DNA from 2 places in the Arthrobacter sp. P1_B11 genome. Region 2 is predicted to be linked to the other one. Evidence: riboswitches for the same ligand, from Rfam matches in the RefSeq annotation. Region 2 holds a riboswitch; the other holds the start of a gene.

Region 1 (9,789 bases), on a different contig from region 2:
TCAGCGTGCCGGCAACAGGGAACGCCAGGGTAGGTGCGTGGAAGCCGTAGTCGATGAGGCGCTTGGCAACGTCCTCCGCCGTGACGCCGGTCCTGGCGGTGAGCTCGCGCAGGTCCAGGATGCACTCGTGGGCCACGAGCCCGCCCTCGCCCGTGTACAGCACCGGGAAGAAGTCGTTCAGGCGCGCCGCAATGTAGTTCGCGGCGAGCAGCGCGGACTTGGTGGCGTCGGTCAGGCCGCTGCCGCCCATGAGCTTCACGTAAGCCCAGGAGATCGGCAGGACGCCTGCTGATCCGTAGTTCGAAGCGGAGATGGGCACGTCATTACCTTCGGTCCAGGTCGCGGCGTTGCCGGGCATGAACGGCGCCAGGTGGGCCTTGGCAGCGACCGGACCGACGCCCGGGCCGCCGCCGCCGTGCGGGATGCAGAAGGTCTTGTGCAGGTTCAGGTGCGAGACGTCGCCGCCGAATTTGCCCGGCTGGGCGAGCCCCACGAGGGCGTTGAGGTTGGCGCCGTCGATGTAGACCTGCCCGCCGGCTGCGTGTATGGCGTCGCAGACTTCCCGGACATCGGCGTCGTACACGCCGTGGGTGGACGGGTAGGTGATCATGATCGCGGACAGTGCGTCCTTGTGCAGCTCGATCTTGGCGTTGAGGTCGGCGTGGTCGATCGTGCCATCTGCCGCCGTGGCCACAACAACAACCTTCATTCCGGCCAGGACGGCCGAGGCCGCGTTCGTGCCGTGGGCGGAGGCCGGGATCAGGCAGATGTTGCGCTGGTCATCGCCGCGTGAACGGTGGTAGCCGCGGATGGCCAGCAGGCCCGCGAGCTCGCCCTGGGAACCGGCGTTGGGCTGGATGGACACCTGGTCATAGCCGGTGATCTCGGTCAGCTGCGCTTCAAGATCTGCAATCAGTTCGCGCCAGCCCTCGGTCTGGGAATCCGGGGCAAACGGATGGATGGACGCGAACTCCGGCCAGGAGATCGCTTCCATTTCGGCCGTCGCGTTCAGCTTCATGGTGCACGAACCCAGCGGGATCATGGTGCGGTCCAGCGCGAGGTCGCGGTCGGACAGCCGGCGCACGTAGCGCAGCAGCTGGGTCTCGGAGCGGTGGGTGTTGAACACCGGATGCTGCAGGTACTCGGAAGAGCGTTCGACGGCGGCGTCCAGGGAAAAAGCGTCCGTCGCCTCAACGGCCGTGGCACCGAAGGCGCCGAGGACGTCCTCGACAATTGCCGCCGTCGTCGTTTCATCGGTGGAGATGCCCACGGTGTCCGCGTCGATGCTGCGGAGGTTGATGCCCTTGGCCTCGGCCGCGGCGATGATGTCCGCCGCCTTGCCCGGCACAGACACGCTCACGGTGTCGAAGAAGCTGGTGTGGAGGACGACCAGCCCGGCAGCCTTCAGCGAGGTGGCGAGGGTCCTGGCGTGGCGGTGAGCGGTTTCGGCAATCGCTTTCAGCCCGTCCGGACCGTGGTACACGGCGTACATCGAGGCGACGATGGCCAGCAGGGCCTGCGCGGTGCAGATGTTGGACGTCGCCTTTTCGCGGCGGATGTGCTGCTCACGGGTCTGCAGGGCCAGACGGTAGGCCGGAACTCCTGCAGAGTCCTTGGAGACGCCGACGAGGCGGCCCGGCATCGAGCGCTCGAGGCCTTTCTGGACTGCCATGTAGGCGGCGTGGGGTCCGCCGTAAAACAGAGGCACGCCGAGGCGCTGCGCCGAGCCGACGGCGATGTCCGCACCCTGCTCGCCCGGAGGGGTGATGAGCGTCAGTGAAAGGAGGTCCGCGGCAACCGTCACCAGTGCACCGCGCTCCTTGGCGGCAGCGATGACCTCGGAGTGGTCGAAGACGCGGCCGGAAACCCCGGGCTGCTGGAGGACAACGCCGTTAATGACGCCGTCAGGCAGTCCTTTGGAAAGGTCGGCGACCTCCACCTCAAAGCCGAGGGCCTCGGCGCGGCCCTTGACGATGGCGATGGTCTGCGGCAGGCAGTCGGCGTCGAGCACCGTCTTGCCGTCGTGGGCGGCCTTGTTCTTGTTGGCCCTGCGCATCATCAGCACGGCCTCGGCCACGGCGGTTGCTTCGTCCAGCAGCGAAGCGTTGGCGATGGGCAGCCCCACGAGGTCCTGCACCATGGTCTGGAAGTTCAGCAGCGCCTCGAGCCGGCCCTGGGAGATTTCCGGCTGGTACGGCGTGTAGGCCGTGTACCAGGCCGGGGCTTCGAGGATGTTGCGGCGGATCACCGGCGGGGTCACGGTGTCGTAGTAGCCCTGGCCGATCATCTGCACGGCCGTCTTGTTCTTCGCGGCAAGCTTGCGCAGCTCGGCGAGGGCTTCAACTTCGCTCAGGGCCGGGGCAAGCTCCAGCGGGGAGTCCTGCCGGATGTCTTTGGGAACTGCGGTATCAACCAGAGCATCAACGGTGTCGTAGCCGACAGCCTTGAGCATGGCGTCGACGTCGGCTTCACGGCGGGCGCCGATATGCCGGTCAACGAAGGACGTGGAGGCTGAATTGACAGTCAAGGGAACTCCATAACTAAGGCGGCGCAGGGTACGCCACATCGATCGGGTTCCTCCCCGCTCTGTATTGGACCTGAGAGTTTCCGCGTTGCTGTGGTTTGCGCACAGCCCCGCTTGCACCGTCGGTGAGCACAGCATGTCCTGATGTTTCGGGATGATCCCGGGACTCCAGACGGACAGCCTGCTACTTTCCAGAGTTGCCTTGCCGCGGCGGTACATGGGCCTGAGAGATTCCTGGGGAGGATTTGCTCCTACGGCGCCTGCTTGTACCTACTTGCAGAACTCTCCCGCCGCAGATCAAAGGCATATTCAGTTTGCGGTGACAACAGCCACAGAGGCTATTCTCCTATGTCCGGAACGCGTCCGCAAACTGTCTCGTAGCGGCCGGATGGTACTGCCGCCGGCGCTTTCAGCACCGGCCGGTCAGTCCCGGAGCCGCTCCAGCGCGGCAAGCAGGCTTTCGACGTCGGCGGCCGTCTCGGCAGCTGTCGCGGCCGGCCCGATCGACAACATCGCATTGAAATACAGGCCGTCCCCCATGTACAGGACCGCCTTCGCGAGCCCGGGCCCCACATCCTTGGCGATCTCATTGAGCCAGCGCTGCTGAATATGGGCGAAACGCCGCCGGGTCTCCTGATGGGCCACCTCTGCGAGCCGCGTTGCCGCCACAATGACGCGGTCCAGAGGGGTGTCTGCCCACACTGAGGATTTGATGAAGTAGGCGGCCGCACCTTCGGGTGCCGTGGCCATGGCCCGGGCATCGGCCTCGGCATGCTCGTCCAGGCGGTCCAGCAGGACCCCGATCAGGGCCTCCTTATTCGGGAAGTGGTAGAGCAGGCCCCCTTTGGAAACCCCAGCGCGCCCGGCCACGGCATCCAGGGTTGCTGCTCGCTCCCCTACTTCGATGAGGAGTGACTCAAAGGCGTCGAGGACGGCACTGCGCGCTACTGGTTTTCTGGCCATGGCTCCCATCATGCCTGTTCTGGTCATTCGCTTGATAACTATACCGTCCAGACGGTACAGTTAAGGCATGACCGCGTCCGCAGACCTCCAGCAGCAGAAGCCCATCACGCAAGCAGCAGCACAGCCCTCCCCCGCCAGCGGCGGAGCCCGCGACTGGCTTGCCCTGGGTCTGCTCATGTTTCCGGTCCTGCTCGTGGCCGTGGACAACACCGCACTGACCTTCGCCCTGCCGGCAATCGCGCGGAGCCTGGATACGTCCGGAGTGCAGCTGCTGTGGATCGTGGACGCCTACGCCCTGGTCCTGGCCGGTCTTCTGGTTGCCATGGGAAGCCTGGGTGACAGGATCGGGCGCCGCCGGCTGCTGCTGATTGGCACCATGGGATTCGCCGGAGTCTCGGCCGCCACAGCGTTCGCCCCAAGCGCCGAATGGCTAATTGCCGGCCGTGCCGCACTGGGCTTCTTTGGCGCCATGCTGATGCCGTCCACGCTCTCGCTCATCCGCAACATTTTTCCGGACCCCAACAGGCGCAGGCTGGCGGTCGCAATCTGGGCGGCAGGCTTCTCCGGCGGCGCAGCCCTCGGCCCGATTTTCGGCGGCTGGCTCGTGGAGCAGTTCTGGTGGGGCGCGGTCCTGCTCGTGGCCGCGCCCATCATGCTGCCGCTGCTCATCTTCGGCCCGTTCTTCATTCCGGAGTCCAGGGACCCCAGGCCGGGCCGGGTGGACATGCCCAGCATCCTGCTGTCAATGCTGACCATGGTGCCCATGGTCTACGGAATCAAGGAACTGGCCACCGAAGGACCGGGCGCACAGGCCCTGTCCATCATTGCCTTTGGCATGGCCATGGGCTTCGTCTTCGTTCGTCGCCAGCAGCGGCTCGCGTCCCCGCTGCTGGACCTGTCCCTGTTCAGGAACAGGGTGTTCAGCACGGCCATCACAGCCAACGTGCTGGCGCTGTTCTCCTTCAACGGCTTCATCCTCTTCCTGGCACAGCACCTGCAACTGCTGGAAGGGATGTCGCCCTCGGCGTCGGGGACCGCCATGCTGCCCGCACTGACGGCCACCGTGGTGGCGGGGCTTCTGGTGGTGCCGCTGGTCCGGAAGATTCGGCCCGGGTTCGTGGTGGCCGGCGGCCTGTCGCTGAGCGCGTCGGGCTACTCCCTGGTGGCTTTTGGCGACCACTCCGCCGGACCGGCCCTGCTGCTTGGTGCACTGCTCCTCCTTGCCCTCGGCGTGGGTGCCGCCGAAACAATCTCCAACGACCTGATCCTAGGCGCCGTGCCGCCCGCGAAATCCGGGGCCGCGGCGGCGATTTCCGAGACGGGCTACGAAGTGGGCTCACTGCTCGGTACGGCCGTTCTGGGATCGATCCTGACCGCCTCCTACCAGAGGCAGCTTGCACTGCCCGCAGCCGTAACCCAGGTGGCGCCCGCGGACTCCACGGACCGGGCCCGGGAAACCCTGGCGGGGGCCATGGAGCTTGCGGGAACGTTGCCGGCGCCGCTGTCCGAAGCCCTCGCCGCGGCCGCCCGGGCGGCCTTCGACTCGGGCGTCCACATCACGGCGGCCATCGCGCTGGTACTGATGGCGGGAGCGTCAGTCCTCTCCGCCGTCGTTCTCCGCCGGGTGCCGAGGGCCCGCTAAGGGACCGGCCGGTGGGCTGCCGAGGCCGCCTGCCGCCGGCCGGTCCCGCCGCCGGAAGGGCGACGGCGGAGGAGCGATGGCGGCCTGCCGCGGCCGCTGCTCAGTGGCCTTCGACGAAGGCCTGCAAGGCATCGAGCAGGCCGTCGGTTCCTTCCTTCCTCCCGGCCACCTGGTCAACCTCCGTGAAGTAGGCGCCCTGTTCGGTCAGCGTCAGCAGGGTACCGTCGCCCTCAGCCTGAAGCTCCACCGTGCTGAGCGAAACGGACGTGCGCTGGCCGTCCAGCAGCATCTCGTAGGTATAGACGATCCGCTCGTTGTCCACGATGTCGTAATAGAGGGCCTGCATGGTCGAAACGAAACCGCCCTCGGGCCCTCCGACGTCCGTCTCACGGCCGCCCTCCCGGAACTCGAGGCTTGATTCGCCCTGGTTCCACTCCGGCGGGCCGCCAAACCACTTCTTCTTGCTGGCGAAATCCGAGAACGCTTCAAAAACGCGCGACGGCGGGGCGTTGAGCGTGCGTGACAACGTGAAGCTGGCATGCGTGATGGGGGTGCTCATGGCGTACTCCTGGTTGTTGTTGTGGGTGGATCATCTGAATCAAGGAACGACTCGAGCCGGTCGAGGCGGCGTTCTTCAGCCGTCCGGCGCGCGCTGAGCCAGCCCTCCGCACGGCGGACGGCAGCGGGGACAATGGTGCAGCTGCGCACGCGTCCGATCTTTTCGCTGCGGACCAGGCCACTGCCCTCCAGGACCTGCAGGTGCTGGAGGATTGCCGGCAGGCTCATGGCAAACGGTCGGGCCAGCTGCGAGACTGACGCCGGGCCGTCGCAGAGGCGGATAAGGATCGCCCTCCGGGTGGGGTCGGCGAGCGCCTGGAACACGGAATCCAGGTCCGGATCCTCCGGCAGCTGATTGTTAAGCACATGCTTAAGTATTCTCCGCGGCGCCGGAAAGTCAAGGGTTCAAAGCACAAAACAGCCCCGGAGGAACTCCGGGGCTGTTCTGTCGGTTCCGCGGGCGTCGGCCGCCTGCGGATCTCAGATTTTTAGGCTGCGGTTACTTGCTGTCGGGCTGCGTGACGCTGGCCGAGGCCTTCATGTTCTCGGCACCCACCATCCAGGCGTACTGCTCCAGCTTTTCAATGAAGGCGTGCAGCAGGTCTGCGGTGGTGGGGTCCTCTTCATCCACCTCGTCATGGACCTTGCGCATGGTGCCCACTGCGGCCTCAAGCGCGGCGACGATCCGGTCGATCGCGTCCTTGGTGTTGATGAGGCCTTCCGGGAACTGGGCCAGGCTGGTGGACTTGGCCACCGTCTCGCTGCGGCCATCGGGCAGCGCGTGCAGGGCGCGCATCCGCTCCGCCATGTCGTCAGCAAACGCCCTGGCGGCATCGACAATCTCGTCCAGCTGCAGGTGAAGGTCCCTAAAGTTGGTCCCCACAATGTTCCAGTGCGCCTGCTTGCCCTGGATGTGCAGTTCGATCAGGTCCGCAAGCACGGCCTGCATGTTGTTGGTCAGTGTCGGTGAAGCTTTCATTCGTCCTCCTCGAGTGGTCCAGTAGCTCCGACGCTACCGCAGGCCGGGTCAGGGCAGGCAGGAGCAGGCCCAAAATTTCACGATCAGCTTACTTGCCATTTCTGTCATATATGAATGCTATTCAAATTGACCCTTGCCAGCCGGCGCCGGGCTGTGCATACTAAATGAACGTCATTCATTTAGTGACGGTCGTCTCTCTGGAGTAGTCATCATGATTGAAATCACCTGCCTCGATTCACCCTCCTCCCTGGCCCGGACAGTGCCGTCCGCGCGTCCGGCACTGCGGATCGGCGTCGTCCAGCACCGTTGGCACAGCAACGCCGCGGCTCTTCGCGCCGAACTGAACGACGGCATCGAGCGCGCAGCCCGCCTCGGCGCCACAGTTGTCTTCCTGCCGGAACTTACGCTGTCCCGCTATCCGGCGGACCAGATTCCGGACAACGATCTGTCCCTCGCCGGACAAACCAGGCCACGCCCCTCTGACGCGGCCGAGGACCTGCTCACCGGCCCCACCTTCCGCTTTGCCGCCGAGGCTGCCCGCAGGCACGGCATCTGCGTCCACGCCTCGCTCTACCAGCGGGCGGACAACCCCGACGGCTCGGACGACGGCTTGGGACTGAATACTTCCATCCTCGTGTCCCCCGGCGGCGAACTGCTCGCCAGCACGCACAAGCTGCACATCCCCGTCACCGCCGGCTACTACGAGGACCGGTTCTTCCGCCAGGGCCCGCCCGCGGGTGACGCCTACGAAGTCCACTCGCCTGCCGAACTCGGCGGCGCACGCCTCGGCATGCCCACCTGCTGGGACGAGTGGTTCCCCGAACTGGCCCGGCTGTACTCGCTCGGCGGGGCGGAACTGCTCGTCTATCCCACGGCCATCGGGTCCGAACCGCTGTTCCCGGAGTTCGACACCCAGCCCCTGTGGCAGCAGGTGATTGTGGGCAACGGCATCGCCAACGGCCTGTTCATGGTGGTCCCGAACCGCTGGGGCCAGGAGGGCAGCCTCAACTTCTACGGAACCTCCTTCATCTCCGACCCCTACGGCCGCATCCTGGCGCAGGCTCCGCGGAACGAGTCAGCCGTTCTCGTCGCGGACCTTGACCTGGACCAGCGCCAGGACTGGCTCACGCTGTTCCCGTTCCTGACCACCCGCCGCCCGGACACCTATGCCCGGCTCACCGAACCCGTCCGCCACGATGCACCGTTCGGGGACGAGGCGGGTCCCGCGATTTCGACCAGTTCAATCAGTGGTTATGCGCCTGCCGAGGTGACCGCATGAGCGCGTGGCGCATGCCCGCCGAAACGGCACGCCAGGACCGGCTCTGGATGGCGTTCCCCACGGGCGGCTACACCCTGGGCGACACAGCCGAAGAGGCGCACGCCGCGCGTTCCGTCTGGGCCGCCGTCGCCAATGCCGCCGTTGAGTTTGAGCCGGTCACCGTGGCGGTGGCCCCCGACGACGTCGATACCGCCGCGCGTTACCTCGATCCCGCCGTCGAGGTACTGACGGCGGAACTGAACGACGCCTGGATGCGGGACATCGGCCCCACCTTCGTGCTGGACGGCGCCGGCCGGCTTGGTGCGGTGGACTGGGTCTTCAACGGCTGGGGCGCCCAGGACTGGGCGCGGTGGGACAAGGACTCGCTCCTCGCCGCGGAAGTGGCCGGCCGGTCCGGCGCCCACCATCTCGTGTCCCGTCTGGTTAACGAAGGCGGCGGCATCCAGGTGGACGGCGAGGGAACCGTGCTGGTCACCGAGACCGTGCAGCTGGACCCGGGCCGCAATCCCGGGCTCACGAAACCGGAGATCGAAGCGGAGCTGGCCAGGACCGTCGGCGCCAGGCACGTTATCTGGGTTCCGCGCGGCCTCACCCGTGATTCGGAGCGGTTCGGCACCCGCGGACATGTGGACATCGTGGCCGCCATCCCCTCGCCAGGCACACTGCTGGTCCATTCACAGCAGGACCCGGCGCACCCGGATTTCGAGGTCAGCCGCGAGATCGTCAGCTTCCTGTCCACCACCCGGGACGCGGCCGGGCGTGAATGGAACATCATCGAGGTTCCGGCTCCCACGGTCCTCACGGACGCCGAGGGCTTCGTGGACTACAGCTACATCAACCATGTGGTGGTCAACGGCGGAGTCATCGCCTGCACCTTCTCCGATCCCAACGACGAGAAGGCCCTCCGCATCCTTGCCGACGCCTACCCCGGGCGCCGCGTGGTGGGCATCGACGCCCGCGAGCTCTTCGCCCGCGGGGGCGGCATCCACTGCATCACCCAGCAGCAGCCCGCTGCGTCCTGGAAAGGTCAGTCATGAGCCAAACCACCCGCGCCAGCGCACCGGCGGGCGATCCTGCCAGCGGCGCCGGCACAGACGCCCCGGGAACCGTGCACGGCATTACCGGGAAGGGACTGAAGGGCGGGCAGCTGGGCCTCCTCGCCGTCGTGGTTCTGGGCATTTCCACCATCGCGCCGGCCTACACGCTGACCAGCGCGCTGGGCCCCACCGTCAACGAGGCCGGGCTTCAGCTGCCGGTCATTTTCCTCATCGGCTTCATCCCCATGATCCTGGTGTCCCTCGCCTACCGGGAGCTGAACGCCGATTCCCCCGACAGCGGCACCACCTTCACCTGGGTGACCAAGGCCTTCGGCCCGTGGGTTGGCTGGATGGGCGGCTGGGGCCTGCTGGCCGCCAACATCATCGTGCTGTCCAACCTGGCCGGCGTGGCGGTGGACTTCTTCTATCTGTTCCTGGCCCAGCTGACCGGATCGCCGGAACTGGCGGACCTCGCGGCGAACAAGCCGCTGAACGTGGTCACGTGCTTCGTGTTCGTGGCGCTGGCGGTGTGGGTCAGCTACCGGGGCCTGCACACCACCAAGGTGGTCCAGTACGGGCTGGTCGGATTCCAGCTCCTGGTGCTGGGCCTGTTCGTGGGCATGGCGTTCGCGAACTGGTCCTCGTCCGGGACCGCCATCCCGTTCAGCTGGGAGTGGTTCGACGTCACCAAAATCGAGACGTTCGGCCAGATCGCCGCCGGCATTTCCCTGTCCATCTTTGTCTACTGGGGCTGGGACGTGTGCCTGACGGTGAACGAGGAGACCGCCAACGGCAAGAAAACGGCCG
Region 2 (9,789 bases):
CTGGGCGAGCCCCACGAGGGCGTTGAGGTTGGCGCCGTCGACGTAGACCTGGCCGCCGGCCGCATGCACCGAGTCACAGACCTCACGCACATCGGCGTCGTACACGCCGTGGGTGGACGGGTAGGTGATCATGATCGCGGACAGGACGTCCTTGTTGGCCTCGATTTTGGCGTTGAGGTCGGCGTGGTCGATCGTGCCGTCGGCCGCCGTGGCGACTACAACAACCTTCATTCCGGCCAGGACGGCGGAGGCCGCGTTGGTGCCGTGGGCCGAGGCCGGGATCAGGCACACGTTGCGCTGGTCGTCGCCGCGGGAGAGGTGGTAGCCGCGGATTGCCAGCAGGCCCGCAAGCTCGCCCTGGGAACCGGCGTTCGGCTGGATGGACACCTGGTCGTAGCCGGTGATTTCGGCGAGGTCGGCTTCCAGGCCGCCGATCAGTTCCCGCCAGCCTTCGGTCTGGGAATCCGGGGCGAACGGGTGGATGGAGGCGAACTCCGGCCAGGAGATGGCCTCCATCTCGGCGGTGGCGTTCAGCTTCATGGTGCACGAGCCCAGCGGGATCATGGTGCGGTCCAGGGCGAGGTCCCGGTCCGAGAGCTTGCGGATGTAGCGCAGCAGTTGGGTCTCGGAGCGGTGGGTGTTAAACACCGGGTGCTGCAGGAAATCGGAAGAACGCAGCACAGTCTCGGGCAGTTCGAAACCCTTGGCCGCCACCACCGGACCGGCGCCAAAGGCGACGACCACCGCGGAGAGGACCTCCGCCGTCGTCGTCTCATCGACTGACACGCCAACCGTGTCCGCATCGATAAAGCGCAGGTTGATGCCCCGGGCCTCGGCAGCGGTAATGACCTTCCGGGCCTTGCCGGGCACGCGGACCGTGACGGTGTCGAAGAAGGATTCACTGACCAGTTCCCGGCCAGCGACCTTCAACGTGGCGGCGAGGGCCCTGGCGTTGTTGTGGACGGTCTCGGCAATCGCCTTCAGGCCGTCGGGGCCGTGGTAGACGGCATACATCGAGGAGACGATGGCCAGCAGGGCCTGCGCGGTGCAGATGTTGGAGGTGGCCTTTTCGCGGCGGATATGCTGCTCGCGCGTCTGCAGGGCCAGGCGGTAGGCGGGGACGCCGGCGTTGTCCTTGGAGACGCCGACTATACGGCCAGGCAGCGTGCGTTCCATGCCTTCGCGCACCGCCATGTAGGCCGCGTGCGGGCCGCCGAAGAACAGCGGGACGCCCAGTCGCTGCGTGGAGCCGACGGCGATGTCGGCGCCCTGCTCACCGGGAGGGGTAATCAGCGTCAGGGCCAGAAGGTCGGCTGCCACGGTGACCAGCGCGCCCCGTTCCTTCGCCTCTGCAATCACACCGGACTGGTTCCACACCCGGCCGGAAACCCCGGGCTGCTGGAGTACGACCCCGTTGATGTCACCGTCGGGCAGGCCCTGGGACAGGTCGGCAACCTCCACCTCGAAACCAAGTGCTTCGGCGCGGCCCTGCACGATGGCGATGGTCTGCGGCAGGCAGTCGGCGTCGATAACGGTCTTGCCGTCGCGGGCCGTCTTGTTCTTGTTGGCGCGGCGCATCAGCAACACGGCTTCGGCGACGGCGGTGGCCTCGTCCAGCAGGGACGCGTTGGCGACCGGCAGTGCCGTCAAGTCCTGGACCATGGTCTGGAAGTTCAGCAGCGCCTCGAGCCGGCCCTGGGAGATTTCCGGCTGGTACGGCGTGTAGGCCGTGTACCAGGCCGGGGCTTCGAGGATGTTGCGGCGGATGACCGGCGGCGTGACGGTGTCGTAGTAGCCCTGGCCGATCATCTGCACGGCCGTCTTGTTCTTGGAAGCCAGCTTGCGCAGCCCGGCGAGCACTTCAACTTCGCTGAGGGCGCTGTCCAGGCTGAGAGGCTTTTCCTGGCGGATGGAATCGGGGACTGCAGTGTCGACGAGGCCATCCACGCTGTCGTAGCCGACAGCCTTGAGCATGGTGTCGATGTCTGTTTGGCGGCGGGCGCCGATGTGGCGGTCTGCGAATGTGGACGGGGACGACTGGATCGTCATGTGAGGAACTCCATAATTCAGGTGGCACTGGAGTGCCACGATGATTCGGGTTCCTCCCCGCTCTGTATTGGACCTGAGAGTTTCCGCTTTGCCTGCTGTTAGCAGGCGCCACTTGCACCGTCGGTGAGCCCGGTTTCCCGGACTGCTTTCCAGAGTTGCCTTGCCGCGGCGGTACGTGGGCCTGAGAGATTCCTGGGGAGGATTTGCTCCTACGGCGCCTGCTGAACGTACCGGCAGGACTCTCCCGCCGCAGATCATAAGCCGTGCCACTGGTGGGTGACACGGCTCACACATTATCTGCTCTCCGGCCTGGATGCAAAATATACGTCAAATGAGTCCTTTTGCAGCCTCGAGAAAGCCGCCAGCAGGGCAGCAAAGCGGACGACGGCGGGACGTTCCGCCGTCGTCCGCTTGCTTTGGGTGCCGCTCCCCTACAACAAGACTCAGTCGTCGAGGAACCGCAGCAGGAACGGGACTGTGGCATGCATCGTCCGGAGGTCCCCGGCACTGGCCGCCAGCTCCCCGAGGTAATCGCCGTGGCCACCGGGGATGACCAGCAGGCGGGCGCCCGGGATGACGCTGGCAATCCTCGCGGCGTGCTCGGCAGTGGCAACGTCGCGGTCTGCGCTCACCACCAGCGTGGAGGCTTTGATGGTGCGCAGCTCGTCGTCGGACCAGCCGGCGAAGTCCAGGATGCGCCGGCTGTCCAGTTCGAAGAGTCGCTCCAGGTGGCCCGGTTCGGGATTGAGACTGCGGTCGGCATCCTTGTAGGTGTCGGGCATGTCGTCCAGGGTGGCCTTCGCCATGCCGTCCCAGAACTCGTCCGGCACGGCATCGCGGCTCACAAACGTAGAGGCGGCGATGAGGCGCCGGACCGCGGCGGGATGCCCTAGTGCCAGCGCGATGGCGGTGTGGCCGCCGGCGCTGAATCCCAGCACATCCACGGTTTCCACGTTGAGCTGCTCCAAAACGGCGAGGATGTCGCCGGCGGAGTTCCCGGCGGTGAGGGGGCAGCGGGTCGGCTGGGTGCGGCCATGGCCCTCCTCCTCAACGGCAATCACCTGGCGCTGTTCGGCCAGCAGCGGGATGAGTTCGCTGAAGTTGGTGCCGATGGTGGAGCCGCCTCCCGGGATGAGGAGCAGCGGCGGCTGGCCGGGCACCACCCGGCCGTGGACCTCGTAGTACATGAGAAGGCCGTCGTTGTCCGCGTAGCCGTGGGTGAAGGTCACACGGCATCGTAACCCCGGGGCGCTTCCGACGAACAGGGCTCAGAACCGCATGCAAAGTGGACGACGGCGGGATGTCCTACCGTCGTCGTCCTGCGTTTGGTGCCTCTCCCCATAGCGCCTACCGGCCGGCATCAAATCGGCGCAAATCAATCAAAATATATTGATTGACCATGCGGCGCAGCTCGGCCGACGGACGTGACACGTACTGCAGCCTCAACCTGGCTTTGTATCGCGAACGGCTCGCCGAAGCCGGTGCGGCGCTTCACCCCGGCCTACGGCTGGTTCCCGCTGTGCTGACACCGCCCGCGGGCGGTCCTGGCCTTCAGCCGGTTCAGCCACGCGTTCGTGTGTTGTTCCTGTGTACGGGAAACAGCGCCCGATCCCAGATGGCCGAGGCGATCTTGGCCAGCCTCGGCGGCTCCCAAATCGAAGCCGTCAGTGCGGGCAGTCACCCCAAGGACCTGCACCCCAACGCCGTACGCGTGATGCGTGAGCGCGGCATTGACATTAGCGGCGCCCGCTCCAAGCATCTGAGTGAGTTCGCAGAGCACCGGTTCGACTATGTGATCAGCCTTTGCGACCGCGTACGGGAGGTATGCCCCGATTTCCCGGGGCCGCCTGCGAGGGTGCACTGGAGCATCCCCGACCCGGCGGCCGAAGGGGCTGCCGACCAGGACAATTACCCGGTGTTCGTCCGCACGGCGGACGAACTGAACACGCGAATCCAGTTCCTGCTTTACGCAATCGAGTACTCCCAAACGAGTTCAGAGGATCTAGACATGCCCAGCGACCTTACGGACATGGTCAGCGTCCGATACGTGGTGGACGACGTCGACGCGGCAATCGACTTCTACACAAAGCACCTCGGATTCACCCTCAGGATGAGGGCCGCACCGGCATTCGCCGACGTCGTACGCGGCCGGCTGCGGCTCCTGCTGAGCGGGCCAACCAGCTCGGCAGGGCGGTCAATGCCGGATGGCACGGTGCCTGCCCCGGGGGGATGGAACCGCATCCACCTGATCGTGAGCGATATCGCGGCCGAAGTGGACCGGCTTCGCGCTGCGGGCCTCGCGTTCCGGAACGACATCGTCAAGGGTCCGGGCGGTCAGCAGATCCTGCTGGAAGATCCGTCCGGCAACGTGGTCGAATTGTTCCAACCCGCCCGCGGATAACGGGCGTGATGGGCATCAGAAATGGTGCCCGCAGGATGGCAGGATTGGGGCATGGACATCATCGCCTTCCTCGAAGCCCGGATCGCCGAAGACGAAGCCATCGCGCTGGCCGCCTCACCTGCGCCCTGGGAATGGTTTGGTAGACCCGGGAGCGACACCGCAGCCCTCTACTCCGCCAACGAACGAATCGTGCTCGACGCTCGCGCCGACCACGCACCCGGTCACCTCGAATGCAAAGCCACAGACCGGGTCTACATCGCATGGTTCAACCCCGGCCGCATCCTCGCTGAATGCGCCGCGAAACGACAGATGCTGGCCAACGTCCCGCTCGTCACCGACATCCGCAGCGAAGTCGACGGCACCAGCGAATACGTCCTGATGTGTATGGCAGCCCCCTACAGAGACCACCGTGACTACCAAGAAGGCTGGGCCATCGAACTCTGAGCTGCGGTTTACGTAGCTGACCCGCCGCAGCCCGTACCTCAGCCCTCGACGCCTGTGCTGAGGCTGAGGTCCCGCCATTGGTCAAGCTCGGCGCGCTCTGCCTGGGCTACGGCGGCAAATGCGTCGAAAGCGTCTTTGCCGAGCACTATCAGCGACGGCGGGTTCGCACTGTTGACGACCGCCAGGATCGCTTCTGCCGCCTTGGCTGGGTCGCCCGGCTGGGTGCCGTGGATCGTGTCGTTCTCCTTGCGCCGTTTCCCGGCCGTCTCTGCGTAGTCCTCGATCGCCGTCGCTGACTGCGTGAGTGAGCGGCCGGCGAAGTCCGTGCGGAACGCGCCGGGCTCGATGACGGTAACCTTGATGCCCAGCGGCTGCAGTTCCTTGTGCAGGGATCCGGACAGGCCCTCCAGGGCCCACTTTGTTGCCGAGTAGTATCCGGAGCCGGCCGGTGAGATGCGCGCTCCGATGGAGGAGATGTTCAGGATGGACCCAGCCCTTTTCGCGCGCATGTCCGGGAGGACCGCTTTGATCATGTCCACTGCGCCGAAAACGTTAGTGTCGAACAGTTGCCGAATGTCGGCGTCGTCCGCTTCCTCCACCGCGGCGCGGTAGCCGTAGCCGGCATTGTTAATGAGCACGTCGATGCCCCCGAAGCGCGTCCGGGCCTGCTGCACCACCGAGCTGATCTGTGCCCGGTCGGTGACGTCGAGGGGCAGGGCCAGTGCCGTGTCGGGGAAGGCGGCCGCGAGATCGTCAACCGTGGTGACGTTCCGTGCTGTGACGACCGCGTTGTCGCCGTGGGCGAGCACTGCCTGAGCGACAGCCCGGCCGAGTCCGGTCGAGCATCCTGTGATGAGCCATGTAGCCATGAGGTCTTCCTTTCGTGGGGGATAGCAGTGGGGGCGACGTGCGCTAGGGGCGGACGAGGACCTTGAGGGATTCGCGGTTGTCCATGGCGCGGTAGCCGTCGGGCACGTCGTCGAGGCTGATGCTGCGGTCGAAGACCTTGCCAGGGTTCACGGTGCCGTCGAGGACACCGGGCAGCAGGGCTTCAATGTAGGCGCGGACGGGGGCCGGGCCGCCGGTGAGGGTGACGTTCGGGCCGAACATGCTGCCGAATCCGATCGGGGCATCCTCGTACTGCGGCACGCCGACGCGGCTGATGACACCGCCCGGACGGATCACGCCGAGTGCCTGGTCGTACGCCGGCCGGTGTCCTACGCACTCGAGCACCGTATGGGTGCCGTCGCCACCGGCTAGCTCACGGACCCTGGCAATGCCTTCCTCGCCGCGCTCGGCGACGACGTCGGTGGCCCCGTATTCGATGCCCAGGTCGGTGCGGGCCTTGTGCCGGCCCATCAGAATAATCTGCTCGGCACCCAGTTGCTTGGCCGACAGCACCGCCATCAGGCCGACAGCGCCGTCACCGATGACCGTGACGGTTGTCCGCTCGTTCACTCCGGCCTTAATGGCGGCGTGGTAGCCGGTGCCGTACACATCGGAGAGGGTCAGCAGGGAGGGCAGCAGCGCGGAATCCTCGTCGACCGGTGCCTTGACCAGCGTGCCGTCAGCGAACGGGACGCGGATGGCTTCGGCCTGGGCGCCGCCGATGCCGCCGGCGGCCCAGAACCCGCCGTGGCGGCAGGAGGTCTGCAGGCCCTCGCGGCAGAAATCGCAGGTCCCGTCGGACCAGGCGAACGGGGCGATGACGAAGTCGCCCTTCTTCAGCCTGGACACGTCCCTGCCCGTCTCCTCGACGACGCCGATGAACTCGTGCCCCATCGGGCTACCCTGCTCGGAGGCAGGCATGCCGTGGTAGGGATGCAGGTCCGATCCGCAGATACACGAATTCACGATGCGCACGATCGCGTCGGTCGGATCCTGGATCACGGGGTCGGGCACGTTCTCCACGCGCACGTCTCCGGCTGCGTACATGATGGTTGCTCGCATTGTGTTTCCTTTCGTTTCTCCAGAATCGGAGCTGGGGCGGGCGGTGCTGGGACCGCCAGGGGGCAGGGCGTCAGCGCGTGAGTACGCGCAGCTCCTCACGCACGTGTTGCTGCTCGCCGTCCAGCGGCATGTTCGGCTGATCGTGCACGCCGTCGAGTCCGCCGGCGGGATCCGCTGCGAGGGGGGCGAACAGGGCCTCGAAGTCCGCGGGCGCGGTGCCAGCGGTTGCAACGAGCTCGAAGGTTTTGCGCTCCGCGCCCGGTGAGTTGAGGCTGCGGACCAGGACCTGGGCAATCTGGCGCCGGGCAATGACGCCGTCGCTGGAGTCCCCGGCCTGACGGGTGTCGCCCTGGAGCAGGACGAGCCGGTGTTCGTCGGGCCCGTTGTAGTCGAACCAGCCAGGCCGCACGATCGTGTACGGCAGGCCGGTGGCACGGACGAGCCGTTCGGAACGCCGCTTCCAGTCGTGGGCCTCGGTGGACCGGTTGTAGGCTCCGGTGCGGTTGGTGACGCCGATAGAGGTCATTAGGGCTAACCGGACTGTCCGATTGCCCAGGGCTGCCAGAACGTTGCGTACCCCGCCGTAGTCCACAGTCTCGGCACCGACCTTGCCGGCGCCGTCCGAGCCGAGGGTGAAGACGACGGCGTCGACCCCCTCCACGGCGCCGGCCAGCGTCTCGGGCCGGGTAACGTCCCCGACGACGACCTCCGCTTCCTTGGGCAGCCGCCGGGCCTTGTCAGGGTTGCGCACCAGGGCCCGGGTGGTGTGCCCCTGCCGGATCGCTTCCTCGACGACGAGCCGGCCGATGCTGCCGGTCGCGCCGACTACCAGCACGGTGCTGGGGCGAGTGGTCATTGTTGCTCCTAGGTTGTTGGCGGCCCAGGAAAGGGCTCGCTGAGGTTCACATCCATACAACAGGACACGATCCCAAGGTGGAAGGGACTGTTGATACAGGTACTCACAGTGCCTCCCGTCCCTGGTTGAAGGCTTCTAGGGTGGATGAAGTACCAAGGAACAGGAGACCATCATGGGCGACGTCATTGTTGTCATCGGAGCCGGCTCGATCGGCCAGGCAATCGCCCGGCGCGTCAGCGCGGGCAAGCAGGTTGTGTTGGCGGACCTGAATCAGGGCAACGCCGACGCGGCGGCCGAGGTGCTGAGCAACGCCGGTTTCGAGGTCAGCACAATGACTGTCGACGTGTCCTCGCGCCAGTCCATTCATACCCTCGTCGAGGCGGCCACGGCGTTGGGCGACGTCACCGGCGTCATACACGCCGCGGGTGTCTCTCCCAGCCAAGCGTCGCCGGCGACCATCCTGGCCGTGGACCTGTACGGGACTGCCGTGCTGCTTGAGGAATTCGGGAACGTCATCGCCCCCGGCGGCGCCGGCGTGGTCATCGCTTCGCAGTCAGGGCACCGCCTGGGTGCCCTGACTCCCGAGGAAAATACAGCTCTCGCGACCACGCCGGCCGACGAACTGTTGGCGCTCCCGATGCTTCAGCCGGACCAAGTCACAGACTCCCTTCACGCTTACCAGCTGGCCAAGCGCGGCAACTCGCTCCGCGTGATGGCCGAGGCCGTCCGATGGGGCAAACGCGGCGCGCGGATCAACACGATCAGCCCCGGCATCATCTTCACCCCGCTGGCCAAAGATGAACTGACCGGCCCCCGAGGCGAGGGATACCGCCGCATGATCGGGTTGTCCCCGGCAGGGCGCGGCGGCACTCCGGACGAGGTCGGCACGGTGGGCGCTCTCCTCATGGGCCAGGACGGCGCGTTCATCACCGGCAGCGACTTCCTCATGGACGGCGGAGTGACAGCATCCTACTTCTACGGCGAACTCGCCCCGCAGAAGACCGAGAGCTGAGCGCAACCATGACAACGTCACCGCTCGACGCTCTTCCCAAGATCGGGGCGCCGGCCACGCGTGCCCTAACCGGGGCAGGTTTCACATCGCTGCAAAGTCTCGCCGGTGTCGCCCGGGCGGAACTGTCCAAACTTCATGGCGTGGGTCCGAAGGCGCTCCGGATCATCGAGGATGCGCTGGACGAGCACGGCCTCGCACTGAAGTAAAACGCCACTCCAGACTCTGGCGGAAGGCCATTCCCAGTCAGGAGTCCCATCGGATTGAGCGCCTTGAGGCACCCTCGTCACCGGCCTGGACCCCGTCCAGGCCGCCCGCATAGTCCTGCCAGTCCGGACATCTACACTGCGGACATCTACACTGCGGCGCAGCGCAGAGAACCCGCGGGACGCCAACTAGCGAACCGGAAGAGCCGACGACGGCGGGACCTCCCGCCGTCGTCCGCTTGCGTTTTGGCGCATAAGCGGCCGGAAGCGTTCGAACCGCTCACACATTAAAGCCCCAAGGATGAGGTACCGAGGCCTATTGGGCGGCGGGGAGGTCCTTGGTTGTGGGTCCCTGCAGGACCTGGCCGTCGGCGGCGAAGCGGGAACCGTGCAGCGGGCAGTCCCAGGTCTTCTCCGCGTCGTTCCAGCTGACGATCCCGCCCAAATGGGTGCAGACAGCTGAGAGACGGCAGGTCTTCCCGTTGACCGTGGACACGGCCACGGGTTTGCGGTCGTGCCGGAGGATGGTGCCGGAGCCCTCGTCCGGGACCGTGTTATTTGTGTCGGGTTTTGCGGTCCTCAGCTTGGCCCAGCTGTCCGCCAGAGTCTTAGCGACGTCGGCGTTCAAGCTGATGGCGGCGGCAGCTCCAGCCGGTGAGGTTTTCCTGTGGTGGAGGGTGTCGGCCCAAGGGAGCTGGCCGCCGAGAATCTCTGCGCTGATAGCCAGGGAGGCGGCGATGCTGTTGTTCATGCCCCATTTGTTGTAGCCGGTGGCGAAGTAGATTTTCCCGCCGCCGCGGGGCAGTTTGCCGAAGAAGGGCATGAGGTTGGTCGCCTGGTAGTCCTCCCCCGACCACGTGTGGGTTACGTCGGC

The links. Region 2 has a riboswitch for glycine ahead of gcvP (aminomethyl-transferring glycine dehydrogenase). Riboswitches for the same ligand answer to the same signal wherever they lie in the genome.
Region 1: it holds a riboswitch for glycine, as region 2 does, so the genes downstream of both, gcvP (aminomethyl-transferring glycine dehydrogenase) here and gcvP (aminomethyl-transferring glycine dehydrogenase) in region 2, are expected to answer to the same signal.

Annotation. Positions count from the first base shown of each region.
Region 1 covers NZ_JBFTZQ010000035.1:2,753-12,541, forward strand. The annotation lists gene gcvP (aminomethyl-transferring glycine dehydrogenase) at 1-2,527, opposite strand, end outside; glycine riboswitch at 2,726-2,824, opposite strand; gene AC1D14_RS20120 (TetR/AcrR family transcriptional regulator) at 2,948-3,487, opposite strand; gene AC1D14_RS20125 (MFS transporter) at 3,555-5,129, shown strand; gene AC1D14_RS20130 (SRPBCC family protein) at 5,230-5,688, opposite strand; gene AC1D14_RS20135 (ArsR/SmtB family transcription factor) at 5,685-6,053, opposite strand; gene AC1D14_RS20140 (Dps family protein) at 6,187-6,666, opposite strand; gene AC1D14_RS20145 (nitrilase-related carbon-nitrogen hydrolase) at 6,878-7,945, shown strand; gene AC1D14_RS20150 (agmatine deiminase family protein) at 7,942-8,982, shown strand; gene AC1D14_RS20155 (APC family permease) at 8,979-9,789, shown strand, end outside.
Region 2 covers NZ_JBFTZQ010000046.1:4,486-14,274, forward strand. The annotation lists gene gcvP (aminomethyl-transferring glycine dehydrogenase) at 1-2,049, opposite strand, end outside; glycine riboswitch at 2,102-2,207, opposite strand; glycine riboswitch at 2,209-2,306, opposite strand; gene AC1D14_RS21910 (alpha/beta fold hydrolase) at 2,493-3,278, opposite strand; gene AC1D14_RS21915 (arsenate reductase/protein-tyrosine-phosphatase family protein) at 3,449-4,450, shown strand; gene AC1D14_RS21920 (DUF6221 family protein) at 4,502-4,894, shown strand; gene AC1D14_RS21925 (oxidoreductase) at 4,933-5,763, opposite strand; gene AC1D14_RS21930 (alcohol dehydrogenase catalytic domain-containing protein) at 5,807-6,844, opposite strand; gene AC1D14_RS21935 (SDR family oxidoreductase) at 6,915-7,700, opposite strand; gene AC1D14_RS21940 (SDR family oxidoreductase) at 7,873-8,712, shown strand; gene AC1D14_RS21945 (helix-hairpin-helix domain-containing protein) at 8,721-8,918, shown strand; gene AC1D14_RS21950 (Rieske 2Fe-2S domain-containing protein) at 9,232-9,789, opposite strand, start outside.